3 regions of the Erwinia rhapontici genome follow, and region 3 is predicted to be linked to each of the others. Evidence: predicted binding sites of a transcription regulator. Region 3 holds the regulator's gene; each other region holds the start of a gene.
What was found. The regulator CRP, encoded in region 3, controls carbon source genes, mostly activating them, when cyclic AMP is high. The targets are predictions, from matches to a motif close to ATGTGANNNNNNTCACAT.
Positions count from the first base shown of each region.

Region 1: the regulator CRP is predicted to act here: its motif matches at 1,426-1,443, upstream of LJN55_RS19095 (iron-containing alcohol dehydrogenase).
Region 2: the regulator CRP is predicted to act here: its motif matches at 1,756-1,773, upstream of rbsD (D-ribose pyranase).

Region 1 covers NZ_CP085627.1:4,138,065-4,141,307, forward strand. Annotated here, with positions in the region: gene LJN55_RS19085 (D-threonate 4-phosphate dehydrogenase) at 1-49, opposite strand, end outside; gene dtnK (D-threonate kinase) at 42-1,325, opposite strand; gene LJN55_RS19095 (iron-containing alcohol dehydrogenase) at 1,555-2,703, shown strand; gene LJN55_RS19100 (dihydrodipicolinate synthase family protein) at 2,717-3,243, shown strand, end outside.
Region 2 covers NZ_CP085627.1:5,007,601-5,010,843, reverse strand. Annotated here, with positions in the region: gene alsS (acetolactate synthase AlsS) at 1-1,645, shown strand, start outside; gene rbsD (D-ribose pyranase) at 1,852-2,271, shown strand; gene rbsA (ribose ABC transporter ATP-binding protein RbsA) at 2,280-3,243, shown strand, end outside.
Region 3 covers NZ_CP085627.1:440,653-443,895, forward strand. Annotated here, with positions in the region: gene LJN55_RS01870 (YccS/YhfK family putative transporter) at 1-1,436, opposite strand, end outside; gene crp (cAMP-activated global transcriptional regulator CRP) at 1,494-2,126, opposite strand; gene LJN55_RS01880 (OsmC family protein) at 2,496-2,903, shown strand; gene LJN55_RS01885 (amidohydrolase) at 3,164-3,243, shown strand, end outside.

The DNA.
Region 1 (3,243 bases), 1.4 Mb from region 3:
GACCGATACCCGCCGGGTCGCCCATAGTGATCGCAATAATTTTACTCACTCGATTTCTCCTCAATAAAACGAATAACGTCGACCAGGGTGTTTGCATCACCGAAGCCACCGGCTTTGGTCATCACCAGCAAGGGTTCAGTCACATTTAATAAGCGGCCCCAGGGCACACAGCCCGCAATCTGGCCTTGAATCTGGAATCCACTGGCACCCAGCCCGCGCGCCACGGCAATCGCCACGTCACCGCCGGAAAGATACAACCCGCCTGGCTGGGCTTCTGCCAGCACTTCAGCCGTGAGCTGTGCCAGTAGCTGGCAAATTTCTTCACCCAGTTGAGCACGGCTCAGCTGATGTTCTTCACACAGTGCAGCAATCGCTTCACGCTGCCCGTTATGCTGGCAGGTGCGGACCACACAGTGCTGCCCGGCGCGCAATGCCTTGGTCACGGTCTGGCGCCAGGTGGGAAACGATACCCAACGCGGGCGAGAAAACAGTTCGGCAATATCGATATCCACCAGCGTCACGGGATGCTGCTGCTGAATCCGGTCAATTTGCTGACGGGCGATGTCACTCATCGAGCCCACCACTGCCAGCAGCGGTGACGGGTGGCGATCCACCAGCAACGCCGTCAGAGCATCACTCAGCCCGGCAGCACCGACCAGCAGCGGACGCCGTGCCAGGTGGGACGCTGCCTGCGCAATGCGCTGTAAGTCATCATCGGTTTCTGCATCCACCACCAGCAGCGACGGTGTGCTGTCGGCGGCCTGTTGCATCAGCGCCAGCAGCTGTGGCCCGCGCACCTGCGCCAGCGTCAGGCCGCCGCAAGGCAATGTGCTCTGCTCCAATAACCGCCGGGCAATGTTCGCTGTTGTCACCGGCGTTTTCGGGTCGCTGGCAAATTCGGTCTCGGTCAGTCGCAAGCCGTGAATAAAGCACTCACCGTCGCGGGTAATGCGCCCCAGCCGTGGAACCGCCGGAACTACCAGCGCCAGCGATGCACCGCTGGCCAGCAGAGCCGCTTCGGTTTCTGCGCCCAGATTGCCGCGCAGAGTGGAATCCATCTTCTTAAACAGCCAGCCTTCGCGGGCAACCGGCGACCAGTGCATCAGCGCACGATGCACCCGCTCTGCAGCATCCTGGGCAGAGAGCGCGCGGCTGTCCGTGCTGACCACCCAGACGTCGGCCTGCTCGTCACCACGCGGTGACTGGCTGTCAAAAAGCACATTCACCCGCGCTCCCGCTCTGGCCAGCCCGCTGCCCGCATCATTGGCCCCGGTAAAATCATCCGCAATCACCAGTACCGGCGTTTGCCATTTACGCTGCGTCATCGCCACTCCTGTACGGAACATTGAGGTGCCTGTCTGTGAAGAGAGGTTCAGGACACCACTCATTATCTTAATATGATTATATTCAATCACATTTGATTAAATGTGAGCAAGTTCAAATTAATCAGAATCAATATGCCCTATAAATTACCCATCAAAGTCGGAAAGTCCTTACAAATGACGAAATGCAATCACCCGTAACTGAAAGCGGCGTGATGAGGAGAAATCAGGCATGAACATAAACAGTACCGTGATCGCGGGCTACCAGACACTCAATGACATTGGCTACCTGTTAAAAGGTAAGCTGCGTGTGTTGCTGGTCACCGATAAGAATATTGCGGCGATCCCGGCAGTGCAGACGCTGACGGAGCAGGTACGCCGTCAGGTCTCAACCTTACATACCGTCAGCAACGTGCCACCCGAGCCGAGCCAGCATGATGTAGCAGAGATCCTCGCCGGCCTGGCCTCGCGCGATGTGGATCTGGTGATTGGCGTAGGCGGTGGCAGCGTGCTGGACGTGGCAAAACTGCTGTCGGTGCTGTGCGTTGAGAATGCGCCCACGCTGGAGGCTCTGCTGGCCGGAGAGAAACCTCAGAGACGCACCTCCTCGTTGCTGATCCCGACCACTGCAGGTACGGGGTCAGAAGCCACGCCAAACGCCATTCTGGCCATCCCGGAGAAAGAGACGAAAGTCGGCATTATCTCCCCAGTGATGCTGCCGGACTATGTGATTCTGGCCCCGGAACTGACCACCAGCATGCCGGCACATATTGCATCTTCAACCGGGATTGATGCGCTCTGCCACCTGATTGAGTGCTTTACCGCGACGGTGTCAAACCCGGTGAGTGACAACTACGCGCTGATCGGGATGAAGAAGCTGTTTGCCAGCCTGGAAACCACCGTGGCTGAACCCGGCAACCTGGAGGCCCGACTGAATATGCTGTGGGCATCTTATTACGGCGGTGCGGCCATCGCCCATGCCGGGACTCATCTGGTGCACGCCATGTCCTACCCGCTGGGAGGCAAATATCACCTGCCGCACGGCGTGGCGAACGCTATTCTGCTCGCTCCCTGCATGCGCTTTGTACGCCCGGCGGCGGTAAGCAAATTCGCCGAAGTCTACGATCTGTTGCCAGAGGCTAACCCGCAGCTCAACGCGGATGAGAAGTCTCACGCACTGGTGGATTACTTCGCGGCCCTGGTCCAGCGACTGAAGCTGCCTGCCAGCCTCGACGAGCTGGGGATCACCTCAGAACACCTGCCTTATTTAGTGGAAGCGGCACTCGATGTGCAGCGCCTGATGAAAAATGTCCCGGCACCGGTGAGCGCAAACGACGTGCGTAACGTGTACCTGACGCTGTTTCCGGCACTGAATCACTAACAGAGAGATTATGATGAGCAAAATTATTCGGGGCGTACTGACCGCCATCGTCACGCCTTTCGATCATGACGGCGCCTATGCTGAATCGGCCATGCGCCGTCAGGTGCAGCGCCAGTTGGCCGCCGGAAACGGTATTTTCTGCGGCGGCACCAACGGTGAGTTCTTCGTATTAAACGAACAGGAAAAGCTGGCCGTGACGGCCACCTGCGTCGACGAAGTGGCCGGAAAAGCCAATGTGGTGGCCCACGTCGGCGAAATTTCCACACGCGACACCATTCGCCTCGGTAAACAGGTTGCCGCGCTGGGTGTGGATGCCGTGTCGGTGATCACTCCGTACTTTGTTCCACTCAAACAGTCAGAGCTGATCGCCCACTACACCGCCGTGGCGGATGCACTGACGGTGCCGGTGTTTCTCTACAACATCCCGGCGCGTACCGGCAATACCTTACAGCCGGAAACCGTTCGCCAGCTGGCTGCCCACCCCAACATTATCGGCATCAAAGACAGCGCAGGCAGCTATGAGAGCCTGAGCGGCTTCCT
Region 2 (3,243 bases), 490 kb from region 3:
CGGTGCCGATCTGGTCGTGGCTCAACTGGAAGCACAGGGGGTGAAGCAGGTCTTCGGCATTCCCGGTGCCAAAATCGATAAAGTCTTTGATTCGCTGCTGGACACCTCCATCCAGACGATTGCCGTACGTCATGAAGCCAACGCCGCATTTATGGCAGCGGCCGTGGGTCGGCTGACCGGCAAAGCCGGCGTTGCATTGGTCACCTCCGGGCCTGGCTGTTCCAATTTGATCACCGGTATGGCAACGGCGACCACCGAGGGCGATCCGGTAGTGGCACTGGGGGGGGCGGTAAAACGCGCGGATAGCGCCAAACAGGTGCATCAAAGCATGGATACCGTCGCGATGTTCCGCCCTGTGAGTAAATATGCGGTAGAAGTCGGTTCCTCAGATGCCATTGCCGAAGTGTTATCGAATGCGTTTCGCAGTGCGGAGCAGGGGCGCCCCGGCGGCGCTTTTGTCAGCCTGCCGCAGGACATTATTAATGAGCCCGCACGCGGACATCTGCTGAATACCAGCGGCCAGCTGCTGCTGGGAGCAGCACCGGATGTGGCGATTGACGCCGTTGCCCGCCAAATCGCACAGGCGAAAAACCCGGTGCTGCTGCTGGGCCTGATGGCCAGCCAGCCCGCCAACAGCGATGCGCTGCATCAGCTGCTGGAGCGTAGCCATATTCCGGTCACCAGTACCTACCAGGCGGCAGGTGCAGTGCGGCAGGAGCATTTTTCCCGCTTTGCCGGGCGTGTCGGGCTCTTTAATAATCAGGCGGGCGATCGGTTACTGCGAGAAGCCGACCTGATTATCACCATTGGCTACAGCCCGGTAGAGTATGAACCTGCGATGTGGAACAGTGGCAAAGCCACCCTGGTGCATATCGATGTGTTGCCCGCCGATACCGACAACTGTTATCAGCCTGATGCCGAGCTGGTCGGTGATATTGCTGCCACGCTGGATAAACTGACGGCACGTATCCACGGCCCGTTAACGCTTAGCCCACAGGCGGCGGCGATCCTCAGCGACCGCCAGCAACAGCGTGAACTGCTGGCGCTGCGCGGCCATCAGCTGAATCAGTTTGCCCTGCATCCTTTGCGCATCGTGCGTGCTATGCAGGACATTATCAACAGTGACGTCACCCTGACGGTGGATATGGGCAGCTTTCATATCTGGATCGCGCGTTATCTTTACAGCTTCCGCGCCCGTCAGATCATGATCTCCAACGGTCAGCAAACCATGGGCGTTGCCCTGCCCTGGGCGATTGGTGCCTGGCTGGTGGACCCGTCGCGCAAAGTGGTGTCGGTCTCCGGGGATGGCGGGTTCCTGCAATCGAGTATGGAGCTGGAAACGGCAGTACGGCTGGGCGCTAATTTGCTGCATATCATCTGGGTGGATGAGTGCTACAACATGGTGGCGATGCAGGAAGAGAAGAAATATCAGCGGGTTTCCGGGGTGAAATTCGGTCCGATCGATTTTAAAGCTTACGCCGAGTCGTTTGGTGCCGCGGGGTTTGCTGTGGAAAGTGCAGAAATGCTGGAACCGACGTTGCGTAAAGCGATGGATGTGCAGGGCCCGGCGGTAGTGGCTATTCCGGTGGACTATGCAGACAACCCTCTGCTGATGGGACAGCTTCATCTCAGCCAGATTTTGTGAGCTGCTATACCTTCCAGATATTCATTACATTCAGTCATGGCCCTTTACCGGTAACATAAAAGGGCTATTTTTTTCCTTAAAACAAATCCTCTCTCTGCGTCAGCGAAACGTTTCGATGGCGATCACATTTTCAACATTTGATGATTGTTTTCCCCTGACCATTTCTTACACTGCCCTCAGCGAAACGTTTCGCTCTGGAGTGAATAATGAAAAAAGGCACCTTACTGAATTCTGATATCTCGTCCGTGATTTCACGTCTCGGTCATACTGACAGCATCGTGATTGGCGATGCCGGCCTGCCGGTCCCACAAGGTCCGCAGCGTATTGATCTGGCGTTGACGCATGGAATTCCGACATTTTTACAGGTTACCCAGGCGGTCACCAGCGAGATGCAGGTCGAGAGTGCCATCATTGCGGAAGAAATTAAGCAGCATAATCCGCAGCTTCATAGTGAATTGATCGCCCTGCTCGACTTACTGCAACAACACCAGGGTAATTCAATCAGTATCAGTTATGTCAGTCACGAACAGTTCAAACACCAAACTCAGCGTAGTCAGGCCGTCATTCGCAGCGGAGAGTGTTCTCCGTATGCGAATGTCATCCTGATCGCTGGCGTGACCTTTTAGAGGCTGTTATGCAACCTTTACTGCAATTAAAAGGCATTGATAAAGCCTTCCCGGGCGTCAAGGCGCTGTCGGGAGCCGCCCTCTCTGTTTATCCTGGCCGCGTGATGGCGCTGGTGGGCGAGAACGGTGCGGGTAAGTCGACCATGATGAAGGTGCTTACCGGGATCTACGCCCGTGATGCGGGCACGTTTGAATGGCTCGGTCAGGAAACCACCTTTAACGGGCCGAAAGAGTCGCAGGAAGCTGGGATCGGTATTATCCATCAGGAACTGAACCTGATCCCCCAGTTGAGCATTGCGGAAAACATCTTTTTGGGTCGCGAATTTGTTAACCGTTTTGGCCGCATCCAGTGGAAAAAGATGTATGCCGAGGCGGATGCCTTACTGAAGCGCCTGAATCTGCGCTTCAGCAGCCATAAGCTGGTGGGTGATCTGTCGATCGGTGACCAGCAGATGGTGGAAATTGCCAAGGTCCTGAGCTTCGAGTCAAAAGTGATCGTCATGGACGAACCGACGGACGCGCTGACGGATACCGAGACCGCTTCGCTGTTCCGGGTGATCAACGAGCTGAAAGCGCAGGGCTGCGGCATTGTTTATATCTCCCACCGAATGAAAGAAATTTTTGAGATCTGCGACGATGTCACCATCTTCCGTGACGGGCAGTTTATTGCAGAACGTGAAGTGGCTCAGCTGACGGAAGAGTCGCTGATTGAAATGATGGTCGGCCGCAAGCTGGAAGAGCAGTATCCACGCCTGGATAAAGCACCGGGTGAGGTTCGCCTGAAGGTGGAGAATCTGAGTGGTTCCGGCGTTGAGGATGTCAGCTTTACGCTGCGTAAAGGCGAAATTTTGGGTGTGTCCGGGCTGATGGGCGCGGGGCGTACCGAACTGATGAAAGTGCTGTATGGCGCCTTGTCACGCAGCAGTGGTAGCGTAACGCTGGACGGAAAAACCGTCTTCGCGCGTTCCCCGG
Region 3 (3,243 bases):
GCTCCGTTCAGCGACAGCAGTTGCAATGTATACACCGCGGTGACCGTGAATCCTACGGTTGCCCAGCCGTAAAACTTGCGGATAAACAGATAGCTCACCAGGGTAATCAGTAGCATCACCAGCAGCACCCAGGATTCCGGGGCATGTAAACCGAGCGTGGCAGCGGCAATGGCCAACCCGGCCAGCGTTCCCAGCGCCCTGTGCTGGATACGTACCCGAGTAGCGCTGTAACCGTTGAGGCTGACAAACATCACCGTCATCAGTATCCAGTAAGGCTTCGGCAGATTGAAGAACAGGGCCAGTGAACTGGCGAAGGTCAGCATGACTGCATAGCGTGCGGCGGTGCGCAGGGCAGAGGATTTCAGCGACAGATAACTCTTCAACGCAGGAAACAGCGGCAGGCGGCGCTGGCGGTCCGCCATCAGGTCGCGACGGTACAACGGGTGCTGGGTGCGTAGCACGCGGGCGATACGGCTGAAGTGATAATAGCAAAAGTTGCCAACCGGATTATCGGGGTGCTGACGGGATATTTTTTCCAGTGCCTGAAGCGGTTTTTCCATCGTGAAACGTTCAGGGAAGCGGTGATAGAGGATATCGTCAGCCAGTACCCGCAGGCGTGTGGCAATGGTCTGCGCATTCCAGCGGATCACCGCCTCGGCGTGGCTCTGCTCTACCAGCTTCTGTACTTCCTCGGGCTGATGCAGGCTGACGGCGATATGTTCCTGTAGATCGAGGGCGACCTGAAATGCGCGCGTCAGTCGCTGATAATGGTCGCGATTGGCGGCCAGCATATGCATTTGCTGGTAACAGGTGTTAATCAGATCGACGGCTTTCTGTTGGCGGACCAACAGGGGAGGCAGGGCGGTTTGGGGATCGGTCAACTGGGTTAGCAGACTGTATTTCGCTTCGCAGTAATCAGCCAGTTCATGATAGAGCAGACTGAGGGTTTCGCGCATCGGCTGCTCTTTCCACAGCCAGAACCAGAACCAGTTAAACGCGCCATACCAGACGGTACCGAGAATGAACAATAGCGGCGGCTGCCACATGGGCATGCGTCCGGCCAGACTGAGGGTGAAAATGGCGGCAATCAGCGATGCCGGTAGCAGACGACCGTGCAGCGGACTGATTTCACCGGTGACACCAAGCAGCAGTGACATGACCAGCAGGATCACGGGCAGTGGCACCTCTTCTGCCCCGGCGTACTGAATCAAAAAGCTACTGAAAGCAAACAGGCAACCGCCTACGATCAGACGTTTGAAGAAGCGTTTGTGTGGAGTATCAAGACCGGCATTGTTACAACAGGCGGGGACTAATGAGAACAGCAGGCCGTTTTGCAGGTTGCCGAGCATCCAGCCGATCGCCACGGGTAAACACAGCACCAGTGTTTGCCTGAGTGCGTAGTTAACTTCGGGGTGATAGATAATTCTCCGCCACATGAGCCACACCAAATAAAAACGGCGCGACTGGGCGTCGCGCCGTGGGTTCAGAGCCGGTTAACGTGTTCCGTAAACAACAATGGTTTTACCATGTGCTGAGATCAGGTTTTGATCTTCCAGCATTTTTAGAATACGACCCACCGTTTCGCGGGAGCAGCCGACGATCTGGCCGATCTCCTGACGGGTGATTTTGATCTGCATCCCATCCGGGTGCGTCATGGCATCCGGTTGTTTCGCCAGATTCAACAACGTTTGGGCAATGCGTCCGGTCACATCAAGGAAAGCTAAATTACCCACTTTCTCTGATGTGACTTGCAGGCGACGCGCCATCTGTGAAGACAGGCGCATCAGGATGTCAGGATTCACCTGAATCAACTGACGGAATTTTTTGTAGGAAATTTCAGCCACTTCACAGGCTGTTTTCGCACGTACCCATGCACTGCGCTCCTGACCTTCTTCAAAGAGGCCCAGCTCGCCAATGAAGTCGCCCTGATTGAGGTAGGAGAGGATCATCTCTTTGCCTTCTTCATCCTTGATTAACACCGCTACTGATCCTTTAACGATGTAATAGAGGGTTTCCGCCTTCTCACCCTGATGAATCAGAGTGCTTTTGGATGGATATTTGTGAATATGGCAATGTGACAGGAACCATTCGAGTGTAGGGTCTGTTTGCGGTTTGCCGAGAACCATTCGCTGTTATCCTCTGTTGTAATCGTGCCTAAATATACCCTGTATTCGGCGTGCTGCAGATGCGTTGCCGCTGGCCTGAAGCGCGAAATATTTTTGGGTATCAGGGGATGTATCCCTGCCAGGCGTTGAAATATTCAAGCGTTCCCATAGGGAAATTATACGGGCCTCTGTTAAGAGCATGGCTCGTGCTGTCGTCCCGTTTTTACCGTGCATTGTTATGCCAGTAAAATATTGCAGCTTCGTTTGTAGCACAGCTTTACAAGACTGTCTTCTGTTGTCTCGCTTCAGCATAGTTCGAAAAAGGCAACGTTGCCGTTTTTGTGAGTGCAGCGTACTCTGCGGTAACTGAATCAATGAGAGGATTTTGTGATGCAAGCACGAGTTAAGTGGGTTGAAGGGATGACGTTTTTGGGAGAATCCTCATCCGGCCATCAGATTTTGATGGATGGCACCGCGGGGGATAAAGCACCCAGCCCGATGGAGATGGTGCTGATGGCTGCCGGGGGATGCAGTGCGATTGATGTGGTGTCTATACTGCAGAAAGGCCGTCACGATGTCGCCGACTGTGAAGTTAAATTGACCTCGGAACGTCGTGAAGAGGCACCGCGTATTTTCACCCATATTAACCTGCACTTTATTGTCAGCGGCAAGGCGTTAACGGATAAAGCCGTTTCACGTGCGGTCGACCTCTCTGCGGAGAAATACTGCTCGGTGGCGATTATGCTGGGGAGCGCGGTGAAAATGACGCACAGCTATGAAGTGACAGATCTGACCTGAAGCTGGTTTCTTATGGGTAACGATGTTCGTTGTCGTTACCCACAGCTGACAGAACGTAGCGTACACATCCTGCTATTCCTCTCTCTACCCGCATTTCACGCCACGGCAGGCGAATAACATCAGCGGTATATTTCCCTCGTTCTACATTCCTTTCTTAATTTGCTGCAGGCTGGCGAAACAACAGCTGAATGTCCGGCGTTTGCCCATGATTCTCTGTTGCTGCCTGGTCTGCCGTTGTCAGATTTAATTAACCAGGAGTCATGATGACTATCGAGACGCTGATTCAGGATGTCACACCAAAGGTGCTGCAATGGCGGCGGCATATTCACGCGAATGCCGA